4 regions of the Pallidibacillus thermolactis genome follow, and region 1 is predicted to be linked to each of the others. Evidence: riboswitches for the same ligand, from Rfam matches in the RefSeq annotation. Region 1 holds a riboswitch; each other region holds the start of a gene.
What was found. A riboswitch is a leader RNA that binds a small molecule or an ion and turns the genes downstream of it on or off. The one in region 1 is predicted to bind thiamine pyrophosphate.

Region 1 (3,372 bases):
AATTGTTTCTGGCTTTGATAACATTCCTATTTTAACCGCATCAACCTGAATATCATCAAATACTGCTTCAATCTGATCACGAATAATGTCCGTATCAATATCTTGAACAGATCGAACTTCCACCGTATTTTGGGCGGTCACTGCAGTAATGACTGACATGCCATAAACCCCATTTGCCGAAAAAGCTTTTAGATCTGCTTGAATGCCTGCCCCGCCTCCGGAATCAGAACCCGCGATCGTAAGTGCTGTTTTCATAAATTAAACCTCCTATTATTTTGTTACGGCTCATAACTTTCAGAAGCCCGTATGCCATTAATGCACCGGCAAAGGATGCCATTAAAAAGCTTGGAATTAATCCAAACAGCGTTGCCTTTTGTCCCATAAAGAGAATACCGATTGGATATGTAGCCATCGCCCCGAATATCCCGGTACCTACAACTTCACCAAAGGCTGCTAAGGATAACTTTTTGGTTTTTGAAAAAATAATGGCTGCTAAAAAGGCGCCAATCATACTTCCTGGATAAGCAAATAAACTTCCCGTTCCCATCATGTTTCGTAATGTTGAAGTAAGAAACGCTTGTAATGTGGCATACCAGGGCCCTAATAGAACTGCTGAAATGACATTAGCAAAGTGTTGAATTGGAAAAATTTTGGCAAAACCTAACGGGATATAAATGAGTGTACTTGTTGCTGTCGTAAGTCCCGCAATAATGGCTGTGTACGTTATTTTTCTCGTTTTATTCACCAGTTCCGCCTCCATATTAAATTGGCCAATCTTGTTTGTAATAGTTCATATCCCAGAATAAATATTCATATTTCGATGTCATTTGGAAATGTTTCTCTAAAACAGCTAATTCTCTTTCTGGTTTTCCTTCCGCTAATTCATCCATAAGTTGAATAAGGGCCTTCGCGCCTTCACCAAAAGTCTCAGAGTCATATGTTTCAACCCACTTACGGTAAGGGTTTGATGCCAATATGTCACCATATTGTTTTCTCAGTAGCTTACCAATTTCCCAATAATCCCAAGCACAAGGAAGTAAACAAGCAACAACTTCCGCTAAACTACCATTATGAGCCGCCGTTAGCATATAGGATGTATAAGCAACGTTTACCGGTGTTGGCTTTGTCGCTTCTAACTCCTCATTTGTAATCCCAAATTCCGCTGCAAATTGACGATGTAATTCCATTTCAAAATGTAAAGTGTCATGAAGCACTTGTGAGAATTTTTGCATTGTTTCTAGGTTCGTTGCCTTCGTAACACCGATTGAAAATAGTTTGGCATAATCAATTAAGTACACATAATCTTGCTTCATATAATGAATAAATTTATCTTTATCTAAAGTTCCCTTCCCTAACTCCTGAACAAACGGATGGTTATGATTTTTCTCCCAAATCGGTTGTACGTTCTGAAATAATCTGTCAGTAAAAGTCATTATTTTTTCCATTTTAAATACTCCTCCCTTTTAAAATTAAAAAGCCACTTCCCGCGAAGGAAAGTGGCGTTATTTTCGATACATACATATGTATATACGAATTCCGACACTACTTCCCTACGCTAGTACGAACTAGATCAGGTTCAAAGGGTACTTCTCAGCCATATGGCGCCCCTAGTAGTCTTCTAAAATATTAAGTTTTTTCACAAAACAAAATAAAACCCCGCATTCTTTTCGAACCGCGGGGAAATCGTAACATCATCGTTTTTGTATCTAAATTTTATGTTACACTTCCCTACGCTAGTATGAACTAGATCAGGTTCAAAGGGTACTTCTCAGCCGACCGGCGCCCCTAGTGTAAATTGACTTTATTTTGTTTTGTTTCAACTTGATTGTAGCAAACTTTTCTTAGTTTGGCTATGAAAAGAACTAAAATCCTTTTAGAAGCTGTCAAATAATGTCCATAGCTACGGCTCGGAAAACAAAGTGCCTTTTTATGACAATGGCTTTTTCACCCGTTCAGAATCCAATGAAAATTTGTCAAGGACACGTTACCGCTCCAAGGAGAATTGGGTGTGCCACTTGATTGACCCTTCCATTAGAATGACAGACCGTTTTTTATACAAAATACACATATTTTCCATTGACAAGTTCCCGTTTGCATTCACCTTTGGAACGTAAATATTCTAAATGGGCAAGAGTTTCACCCACAGCAAACCGTGTTTCGTGAATAGTTTCAATAAAAGGAAACAGGACTTTACTAACTTGATAAACCGTACTTTCTTTTTGAATAGCCTCTAATGTTTTTTCAAGTCGTTCAGCATGATGAGCTTTAATCTCTTCTATTCGCTTGTTTGCATCGGTAAACGGCTCGCGATGCGACGGGATGACATACTCAGCATTGAGTTTTTTCACTTTTTCAAGGGAATGATAGTACGTTTGTAACGGATTCGGATCACCATGATACCAGTAACTTATATTCGGTGTAATTTTTGGTAAAATATGGTCTGTTGATAGCAAAACACTTTTTTCTTTATTAAAAAATACAATTAAACCATCGGAATGTCCTGGTGTAAAATAAATTTCGTATTCTAGCTTACCAATTTGTACCTTTTCCCCTTCTTGAAAAAAATGATTCACTTCAGGATACGGTGTTACTCTTGGCTTAAAAGATTTCGTATCGTCAGCCATTGCCTTTGCCGTATCTTTAGGAATCCCAGATAACTGATAATTGGTTTCCAATGAATCTAAAAAATTCTTTTCCCATGCCATAAATCCATCAGTAGCATCAATTTTAGACATAGATACTTTTGCACCCGTTTTTTGTTGAAGTCCACCGGCGTAACCAAAGTGATCAGGATGATAGTGGGTTATATAAATATCGGAAACTTCTTTTCCTTGAAGTTCCTCTTCCCACCGTTTTACCGTTGGTTTATTATGCAAACCGGCATCTATCACTATCCAACCATTGGGTCCTTCTACTAAGAAACAATTGACATGGTTCAGTCGAAAAGGCAAATCTAAGCGAATCCGTTTTAAACCAATCTCTTCTAACATACGATAGCCACCTTTAATTATTTTTTCCACATGTGAAAGTGAGCGTCAAATCTATTATTCTCCTTTAAAGTCAGGCTTCCGCTTTTCAAAAAAAGCACGTATTCCTTCTTTATGATCCTTTGTCTGGAATAATAATGCTTGCATAGTACTTTCTAACATCTGATTTGTTTCGTTCGTTAGTTCATGTGCATGATTTACTAAATATTTGACAAATGGATTTGCAATCGGTGGACCACTTATTATAAATTGAGCAAAATCAGTCGCTTCTTTTATGACATCGCCCTCTGCAAGTTTATTGACAAAACCACGTTGGAAACCTTCCTCTGCTGATACTTCTTTTGCTGACGAAATCCATTCTTTCGCTAAATGGGGAGGAACAACT
Region 2 (3,372 bases), on a different contig from region 1:
TCATGAAGTCGACGTGTTTTACTACATCTTCATATTCAAGGGAGAAATCACCGACTATCGCTTCAATGGAAATATTGGAATTAATCGATTGTAAATGCTTTTTCGCAGCAATCGCTTTTGGTAACTGTTGTTTGACGTCTTCTTCGGTATATAATTGTTGGCGGGAAAGATTACTCCAATCAACATAATCCCGGTCAATAATCGTGATTTTACCGATGCCGGCCCGGGCCAACATTTCACTACTGGCTGAACCAAGTGCTCCTGCGCCGACAATGAGGACATGGCTATCCAGTAGCTTTTTTTGCCCTTCCTCACCAATTTCTGAAAATAACATTTGTCGTGAATAACGTTCCATTATGGTGTTAACATTCCTTCTGTCGGACTGCTTGCCTCAGCATACCATTTTTTCGGAATCCGTCCTGCTTCATATCCGAGTCTGCCCGCTTCTACAGCTAACTTCATTGCTTTTGCCATTTTTACCGGGTCTTTTGCACCCGATACGGCCGTATTTAATAATACTCCATCCGCCCCCATTTCCATCGCCAGGGCACAATCCGCCGGTGACCCGATACCTGCATCCACAATAACCGGGACATTGGCCTGTTCAATAATAAATGATAGATTCAAAGGATTGACAATCCCTTGACCGGATCCTATCGGAGAAGCGCCCGGCATAATGGCATGAACACCTAACTCTTCTAACCTTTTTGCCAAAACCACATCATCGGACGTATACGGAAGAACAATGAATCCTTCTTCCAGTAACATTTCAGATGCGCGTAATGTTTCAATCGGGTCCGGCAATAATGTTTGATCATCGCCAATGACTTCGACTTTTACCATGTCACATAAACCTGAAGCTTTGGCAAGTTTGGCAATTCTAACCGCTTCTTCGGCCGTTTTTGCTCCAGCGGTATTTGGTAACAGGGAATACTTTGAAAGGTCAAGCATTTCTAAAAAATTTGGCTGCGAAGGTTCAAAAATATTCATTCTTCTTACTGCGAACGTTAAAATTTCCGTCTCAGACACTTCAACGGCTTTCTTTTGAATTTCAAAGGACGGGAATTTTCCTGTACCTAATAATAGTCGTGACCGAAATGTTTTATCTCCAATTTTTAACATGTTTTTCATCCTCCTCCAACAAATTGAACAATTTCAATTCTGTCACCGTCATTGACGGGTTGAATGTCATATTGTCCTTTTTCGACTATTTCCCCATTTTGTTCGATAACCACAATTCTTTCTTGCAATTGGAAATGGTGTAATAAATCTTCTATATTTTTGATCCCATTTTCCACTTCCACTTGTTGACCGTTAATAACGAGTTGCATAATCAATCCCTTTCTTTCCGAAAAAGTTTTGCTGCTTCTTTTGGATTTTGTGCAGAAAGAATAGCCGACATTACTGCAATGCCACTTACTTTTGTGGCCGCAACCTCTGTCATATTATCGGGTGTGATCCCGCCGATTGCCAGAACAGGAATGCCTGCTTTTTGCACAATTTCTTTCAACAATTTTGTCCCTTTTCCCGGTATCCCTTTTTTACTATTTGTTGGAAATACATGGCCAAATAGACAATAATCAGCACCATCTTCTGCTGCGATAACCGCTTCTGCTAGTGAATGTACACTTACACCCACTTTAATTTCAGGAAATTTTTGTTTGACTAACTTGACAGGCAATCCAGCTCCAGGAAGATGAACATTCGGTATCCCGGTTAATAGTGCAACATCCAGCCGGTCATTGATCACGAGTTTTTTTTTGTACACCTTTTGTTAAAAGCTGCTCTACCAGTTGAATGACTTCACTTGTCTGTTTTGTTTTTTCTCGAATATGGATATAGTCCACCTCATCAGCAATGGCTAAAATAGCCTTGACCAACTCTGTAGCGGTTTTTTTCCCGTCTGTTATGGCGTGTAATTCCACATAAGTCCTTCCTTTCAAGCGCATTTGAATATTAAAAAGCCACTTTCCATTGCGGAAAGTGGCATGTGAACATAAACATGAACCAAATTGGTCATGTTCCAAAATTCCACTTCCCTACGCTGGCATTGTCCAGATCAGGTTCTAAGGGTCTTAAAGTCCACACTTTAATCTCAGCCTTTCTCAAAGGCTCCCCTAGTGGTTCAATATTAAATTTTTTAACGATTCCATGTTAACACACTTTTCTGTATTTGCAAACATTATTTACAGAACGGTGACCAGTTTTTTCTTAATCTGAATTTAGAGCGCCTTTTCATTAAAAAAGTTTCAATCATAGCGTTATATTTGTGTGTACAAGGATTGTATTTGGAATGAAGCCTGTTATCTTTTGAATATATGATTTATTCGTTAAATCTTTTTTCTTTATGCCGATAAAAAAAGTAGATATCTATGTGCGAAAAAACTTTAGGGGGATGTTGAATGGTAAAACATATTGCTTCCCATCGAATGGTAAATACAGATACAGTAAGTAGGCTAACAAACTCATTAAAAGAAGAGATTTATCCGTCCAAATATGATACAAAAGGATATGAGGGTCCTAAAGCAGCAGGACAAGTTGATGGAGGTAAAAAACAAGTTCAAGATGTAATCCAAGCCTTAAATGATTTTTTGAGCCCTACATACACTGCTTTAAAATTTACGATGCATGAAAAACTTGGAGAATATTATGTCCAAATTATTGATGAGGAAACAAAGGAAGTCATTCGAGAAGTGCCGCCAAAAAAAATGCTCGATTTATATGCGGCAATGGCGGAACGAATCGGTTTAATAATAAATGAGAAGATTTGATAGAAGGAATGGAAAAGGAAGTGAAACTATCATGGTTGGTGTACGGGTTAGTGGTTTAGCAAGTGGTATGGATATTGACTCCATCGTTTCCGACTTAATGAAAGCCGAACGAATTCCACTGACAAAAATTGAAAAGGAAAAAACATTGTTAGAGTGGAAGCGGGATGCTTATCGCGAAATTAATAAACTTTTATTTGACTTTCAGAATGAATTGTTTGAATTTACACGTACGCAAAATTATCGTATCCGTAGTGTGACAAGTACGAATGAAGATTTCGTTACAGCAACGGTAGCAAATGGAGCGGGAACAGGTACGTATACAATTTCTGAGATTACACGATTAGCAAAGGCTGCGACAATGAAAAATGCAGAAGGAATATCAGCCGATAAGAATCATAAAGTTGATGTAAATAAAGGCCTTTATTTTATTAGCGATTCGTTTAAAAACGCCGATTTTGAATGGAAACAAGGTGGATTAGAAAGTGAATCAATTAAAATTAATCACGATAATCGAAAAGTTGTGAAATTAAACTTAAAAGAAGGACAAACATTACAAAATAATGAATCGGATTCATTTTCTACTGATATTTCAATTAAAGTG
Region 3 (3,372 bases), on a different contig from region 1:
CATTAATCGTATGCCAATCTATCATACTTATCTCTCCTAATATAATATTTTTATTAATATGAATTTTTTCACAACATAGATAACTGGTCAAATATGAACGATAGGAATTCTTAATAGTTGAAAAAGCGAAAGTGTACAGGGTGCAATCGTTTCGATAAAAGAGTGCCTATAATCCCATTTTTGAATCAAAAATAGATGGAGAGAGAGAAGTATAGATATTTGGTCGTGAAACCGAAAAAAATGAAGCTACTTAACTATTGAAAAAATTTATATATTATTATTAAAATAATCATAATTGTCTATAAAATATAAATCATTATTGATACTTGATTTCATTAGATAATTTATTGCAATGTTATAATTAAGATAACTTACATTCTTCCGAAGAGGGGTTTTTTAAGAAAGAGGTAGTGGAATGGAACTACGACATTTAAAAACCTTCAAAGTTGTTGCAGAGGAATTGAATTTATCCAAGGCAGCAAACAAATTAGGCTACACACAACCCACCATTACGTTACAAATACAATCTCTTGAAAAAGAGCTTAATCATACCCTTTTTACAAGAATTGGAAAAAGGACAGTATTAACGACTGCTGGAAAACAGCTAAAGGTTCACGTTGATCAGATATTTTCACTTATTGCCCAAATGGAAAAAGAAATGGAAGAATTGCATGGACCTAAAGGAATTTTAACAATAGCAGCATCTGAATACTACTGTACAAGGCGGTTATCACACATTATAAAACATTATAAGGAATTGTATCCGAACGTTCGGGTGAATCTTCTACCATTAAATAGTGCACATGCCATTCAAAGTGTGAAGGACCATGTTGCAGATATTGCAATCATTGCTGGTAATTTTCATGAAATAGATATGAGACAAATCTTTTTAGAGGAAGAAAAAACTTTTTTGGTTGTGTCCTCACAAATTAGCAAAGATCGTAGTTTGGAAGATATCTTTGGTCTGTATCCATTTATCTCTTACGATAAAAATTGTAGTTTCAGTAGTATTATTAACCGCTATTTCAAAACAAGCAAGTTGCAGCCTCAATCTATGATTGTGGTTGGTGGCAGCGATGAAACGGTTAAAAGTGCTGTATTAAATGGAACCGGATATGCCATATTAGGAGAAAATATTATAAAAAAAGAGTTGGAGGAGGGCTCTATCACCATCCTTCAACCTGTATCCGAACCGATTACTACGTTTTGTATTAACTTAAAGGTTCGCTCAGAAGAACCTAATATTCAAACATTTTGTAGTGTTTTACAAAGGGTATGGTGAAATAAAATTATTAACTTATGTAAGATTGTATTGACTTTACTGAAAAGTGTGTGTAAAGTGATAATTAAATGAATAGGAATGTATAGGAAGACACTAGGGGAGCCTTTCGGCTGAGACGGGAAGTATCCCGGACCCTTTGAACCTGATCTAGTTCATACTAGCGTAGGGAAGTGGAGTCCGTGCAAGAGTATATTTAAAAGTATTCTGCCGCTCCATTTTGGTGCGGTTTTTTTATGTCTTTATTCTGCAATTGCTTCCTAACTAGCGTCTTCCACTATAACTAATAAGGAGGCATAAATAAACATGAGTTTTTCTGTAGAACTGAGAAAAGAAGCAGATCCGATTTTTAATGCTATTTTTGAGCATCCATTTGTACAGGGAATAGCAAATGGAGATTTAAAGAAGGAACAACTAATTCATTATGTAAAGCAAGACTTTGAGTATTTAAATGCCTTTATACGAATCTATGGAATGGCAATTTCAAAGTGTAAAGATCGTAAGGATATGGAAATGTTTAATAAGCAAATTTCTTTTATTTTGAATAGTGAAACACATCCACATCATAACTTTTGTCAAGTTGCAGATGTCAAATACGAAGAATTACAAGGGTACCCATTGTCTCCAACCGCACATCAATACATACGGCATATGCTGACGGTTGCTCATGAAGGGACATTGGGTGAAATTATTGCAGTTTTATTGCCGTGCCCGTGGACTTACTGGGAAATAGGGAAGCGATTATTAACAGAAGTGAACCCAGACCGTTCACATCCATTTTATGAATGGATCCATTTCTATGGCAATCGGACCGATTCAATCACAACAAAGTTTTGTGCACGGCTTGATGAACTGGTAAAGGAAGCGACAAACATAGAAAAAGAAAAAATGAAGGAACATTTCTTACTTAGCTGTCAGCTTGAATATATGTTTTGGGATATGGCTTATAAACTTGAGGATTGGCCTGTAAAAATGGAGGTAATACAATCTTGACTTGGAAAATGAAAGAAATCGTCTTAGCGGTTATTTTATCAGTAATTTGTGGTGTGATCTATTTAGGCTGGTCTACACTTTGGATTCCGATTTCTGCTGTAATTGGGCCTGTCGGTGCCAGTTTTATGTTTGGCATCTGGGTGATCGCTAGTCCTATTGTTGCCTATATCATTCGTAAACCAGGTGCGGCATTTGTCGCAGAAGTTACGGCTGCAGCAGTGGAATTATTTACAGGAAGTCATTTTGGATTAGCTGCCTTATTAGTAGGACTATTTCAAGGGATTGGTTCTGAAATTGCTTTTGCCATATTCAGATACAAGCGATATAACCTTTTTACTTTAATGCTTTCTGGTGCTTTGGCGGCCGTTTTTGGAATGATTTATAATTTGTTGGCAAAAGGTTTTGGATATTACTCGACAGAGGTATTATTAACTACGTTAGGTATTCATATTATCAGCGGTATGATTCTTGGCGGTTGGTTAGCAAAAGTAGTAGTAGATACATTGGCAAAAACAGGTGTGTTAGAACAATATGCAATTATGAAAGAAAAAAGAAAAAAGGAAGATGCCAATGGACATGTTTCTGGGCTGTAATGATCTTTCTGTCCGTTATTATAACCGTTCAGAACACATATTGAAAAATATTACGCTATCTATTAATAAAGGAGAAAAGGTATTGATACTTGGACCAAGCGGAGGTGGGAAATCAACTTTGATTTCCACTCTCGCTGGGATCATTCCAGAGTATATAGAAGCAGAAGTAACAGGACAAGTATTTCTGAGAGATAATGTGGGAATTATGTTTCAGGATCCTGACTCTCAATTTTGTATGTTGCATGTGGATGAAGAGATTGCATTTAGCCTTGAGAACCGATCCGTTCCTCAAACCGAAATGGACAATATTATCTCTAATTTAATGAATCAAGTCGGTTTAAAAGTAGATAAGAAAACCCCTATCGATACATTATCAGGCGGAATGAAACAAAGACTAGCTTTAGCTTGTTTACTAGCCTTGGAGCCAGAGGTGCTGTTCTTTGATGAACCAACTGCTCAGTTAGATCCAGCTGGCAGGAAAGAAATACTTGAAATATTACACCGACT
Region 4 (3,372 bases), on a different contig from region 1:
TACGCGATCTGTACGGAAAGACGATTGGGATAATTGCATATAAACTCCAATTCCCTTACTAGCTCCTAACCATTCAGATATAACAGCTCCCATGACACTATACGTCGCAGATATTTTGATTCCAGAAAATAATGATGGTAGAGCATTCGGCCACTCTAGTTTCCAAAAAATTTGCTTTTTCGTTGCTCCAGCCATTTTCATATAATTCATAATATCACGATCAATTTGCTTGAAACCATCTAATAAGGCTATTGTAATCGGGAAAAAACAAACTAAGATAATGACAATGATTTTCGGAAGCATACCAAATCCAAACCATATTACCAGTAATGGAGCAAGTACTATAATTGGAATATTTTGTGAAATAATAAGAAGTGGATAAAAAGCTTCTCTTAAAAATGGAACAATATGCAAAATGGTACCTGTAACAATACCGATGGCACAACCGAGCAAAAGACCAATAATACATAATTGGATCGTTGGCCAAAGATGTTCTAAATACACGTCTGTTCCATGTACAAGTTCAATAAATATGTGTGATGGTGATGGAAGTAGCCATTGTTCAATATTAAAGATCTTAACAAAAAACTCCCAAATGATGAATAAAAGAAGGAGAACCGAAGTTGGTCTCCATCCTTTGATTATTAGTGTTTTCATTATCTGTACTTTTCAGTCAATTGGTCCATTGACGCCCCTTCTTCTGGATTAAAATACACTTTAATTTGTGAAATGATACTTGGTGCACCAAGTTCAACCATCCGCTCATTCATTTTTTCAACAATAGCAAGTAGTTCATGTAAATCGCCTTCCATTGTCGTCTCCAACGGATTTACTTGATATTTAACACCAGAGTTTATTATTACGGAAATTGCCTCGTCAATATATGGAATAGGGTCTCCCCCATTTTTCGTACGTGGTATGATTTGAATACTAACTAACGCATTAGCCATTCTGTTCACTCCTATTCAGGTAAAAATTCATTCGTAAATGCTTTTTCTGCCTCTAATTCTTTTTCCATTAAACCATTTTCAAACATCCAATCAGCATAATTTTTCCAAACCTCTAACTTTTGTTCACCCCAACGTGGAGCATCATCTTGATACTTTGCTGATAGCCATTCTTGGCTTTTTCGTACTAATTCTGCGTCTAATTCCGGAACTGCATCAATTAAAAGGTTAGCTGCTTCTTCTGGATTTTTAATGGCAAATTCATATCCTTTGGCTACTGCGGCAATAAACTTTCGAACAGTTTCTGGATTATCCGAAATTAGCTCTTCATTTGTAATAATGACCGGTGTATAGTAATCAAGTTTCTCGCTATAATCTGCTAACCATACCATATTGATCGGAATTTCTCTCATCTCCGCTTCTATACCAGTCCAACCATAATAAATCCAAAAGAAATCGATATTTTGTTGGAGCGCTGTAAAAAAATCTGTATTTCCGACATTGAGAATTTCTACTTTATCAATACTTGCTTTTTCTTGTTTCATTAATGACTCAATAACGGCTGCTTCTATTGGTGAGCCCCAACCACCATAAGTTTTTCCTTCAAAATCTTTTGGAGATGTAATATTTTGTTCTTTTAACGACGCAAATCCAGATGTATTATGTTGGATTATAGCTGCAATTGAAACTAATGGGATATCTTGAGTTCTAGCAAGGGTAACTCCTTCTTGGTAACTGATACCAAAATCGGCTTGAGCTGAAGCAACTAAATTTTCTGCCGTTGCTTCTCCAGGCATAATAATTTCAACATCAAGTCCCTCTTCTTCAAAAAAACCTTTATCCTGTGCGACATACAAACCAGTATGATTCGTATTTGGTGTCCAGTCTAACACGAGTTTGACTTTTTCTAACCCCTCATTTGATTCATTGTTATTTGGTGATCCCTCTTGTTCATTATTGCCACAACCAGCAAGTAAACCAAGACAGATCAACAATGAAAAAATTTTCTTCATTTGATTTCCCTCTCTTTTTTCTTGATTATTTTTAAGTTTTGCATAAAATACCATAACTAAACTAAGTTTGAGAGAAACCAATTAAAACGTTTGAGATACTGGTTAACGATGGCCAAAAGTATATAAGGAAAGAAGAAATTACCTTATGAATGAAAAAAACCTAGGAACAACCTAGGGCTTACACATAGCATATGTAAATTTATTTACATAAGTATGTTCCCTACGCTGGTATTAGCCAGATCAGGTTCAAGGGTCTACATCTAACGGATGTACTCTCAACCAGCATCACTGGTTCCCCTACAAACTTATTAATAGTTACGACATTTTTCTACATATTACTCTGCCATAAATTTCACATAAAGGCAATTATTTTTATATGCACTTATTGTAAGAACTGTATCAATAAATTTGATTATGTATACTTGTCGATAAAATTGGGTTAGGATTATTTGTTCAAGGTATCCAACAAATTATCTTTTAGAGGGATATCTAAGATCGTGTTCATCTTCACCTAGTGTCGAGTTCGAAGACATTTCCATCGCTTTCCCTCGTCTTATTGTCATAATATCTCGAATACAATTCAACAATTTTGAATTGTTGCCTCATTCCTTACTTAGCTCATTTAACAAATCATCGATCTAAGCATAAAGTTTATATTTATTTTTTTGTTAATGATTTTTTTCATAATGAAAAGATATCCTCTAATCTATCTCCCTTCAATTATTTTAGTCATGCTCGACTGGAATTTACTTTTTTATCGCTTTAATTACAATGGTTTCAATAAACCTCCATGGAATTAAAGCTTTCCCTAATGTAACAAATCGAGTTATTCCACCGATCGGATAGCGCAATTTAGGACGTTTTGAATGAACAATTTTTAAAATAAGTTGAACGACTTGAATCGGATCTTGTGCATTTATTGCTGATTGTTCAGCCTGTTCTAGTAATTTCTTTTGAAATAAGGAACGGTCATCTTTTTTAGTAATTCGACTCAAGCCTTTCTTCCATATATTTGTTTGATAAGATGCAGGCTCAACGATTGTAACCCAAATGTTCTCATCTAACAGTTCCAGTCGTAAACTTTCACTCCAGCCTTCGAGGGCAAATTTTGATGATGTATACGGAGAAAGACCAGGAAAGCCGAACAAACCACTAACACTGCTAATATTAATTATCTTTCCCCCACCATTATTTTGTATCAAAGGAAGAAAGGTGCGTGTTACACGAATATGTCCAAAAACATTCGTCTGAAACTGTTCAATCCACATATCATCCGTTACTTCTTCAAAAAATCCCCCTTGGGCATAACCTGCATTGTTTATTAAAAGATCAATCTTATTGAATTTATATCTCACTTGTTCATATGCTTTTTCCACTTCATTCGATTTTGTAATATCCATCTGAACACATTC

Region 2: linked by a shared signal. The riboswitch ahead of OEV82_RS02235 (beta/alpha barrel domain-containing protein) and the one ahead of tenA (thiaminase II) in region 1 are both predicted to bind thiamine pyrophosphate.
Region 3: linked by a shared signal. The riboswitch ahead of tenA (thiaminase II) and the one ahead of tenA (thiaminase II) in region 1 are both predicted to bind thiamine pyrophosphate.
Region 4: linked by a shared signal. The riboswitch ahead of OEV82_RS11625 (ABC transporter substrate-binding protein) and the one ahead of tenA (thiaminase II) in region 1 are both predicted to bind thiamine pyrophosphate.

The regions. Positions count from the first base shown of each region.
Region 1 covers NZ_JAOUSE010000039.1:4,567-7,938, forward strand. Annotated here, with positions in the region: gene thiD (bifunctional hydroxymethylpyrimidine kinase/phosphomethylpyrimidine kinase) at 1-255, opposite strand, end outside; gene thiW (energy coupling factor transporter S component ThiW) at 224-745, opposite strand; gene tenA (thiaminase II) at 762-1,445, opposite strand; TPP riboswitch at 1,531-1,619, opposite strand; TPP riboswitch at 1,709-1,797, opposite strand; gene OEV82_RS11740 (MBL fold metallo-hydrolase) at 2,052-2,990, opposite strand; gene OEV82_RS11745 (enoyl-CoA hydratase/isomerase family protein) at 3,045-3,372, opposite strand, start outside.
Region 2 covers NZ_JAOUSE010000003.1:122,347-125,718, reverse strand. Annotated here, with positions in the region: gene OEV82_RS02255 (ThiF family adenylyltransferase) at 1-355, opposite strand, end outside; gene OEV82_RS02250 (thiazole synthase) at 355-1,122, opposite strand; gene thiS (sulfur carrier protein ThiS) at 1,128-1,331, opposite strand; gene OEV82_RS02240 (thiamine phosphate synthase) at 1,334-1,750, opposite strand; gene OEV82_RS02235 (beta/alpha barrel domain-containing protein) at 1,740-1,925, opposite strand; TPP riboswitch at 2,020-2,129, opposite strand; gene flaG (flagellar protein FlaG) at 2,403-2,771, shown strand; gene fliD (flagellar filament capping protein FliD) at 2,758-3,372, shown strand, end outside.
Region 3 covers NZ_JAOUSE010000009.1:14,897-18,268, reverse strand. Annotated here, with positions in the region: gene OEV82_RS05100 (aspartate aminotransferase family protein) at 1-25, opposite strand, end outside; gene OEV82_RS05095 (LysR family transcriptional regulator) at 416-1,282, shown strand; TPP riboswitch at 1,368-1,468, shown strand; gene tenA (thiaminase II) at 1,586-2,272, shown strand; gene OEV82_RS05085 (ECF transporter S component) at 2,269-2,865, shown strand; gene OEV82_RS05080 (ABC transporter ATP-binding protein) at 2,843-3,372, shown strand, end outside.
Region 4 covers NZ_JAOUSE010000038.1:14,043-17,414, reverse strand. Annotated here, with positions in the region: gene OEV82_RS11635 (ABC transporter permease) at 1-657, opposite strand, end outside; gene OEV82_RS11630 (thiamine-binding protein) at 657-950, opposite strand; gene OEV82_RS11625 (ABC transporter substrate-binding protein) at 962-1,960, opposite strand; TPP riboswitch at 2,161-2,269, opposite strand; gene OEV82_RS11620 (SDR family oxidoreductase) at 2,707-3,372, opposite strand, start outside.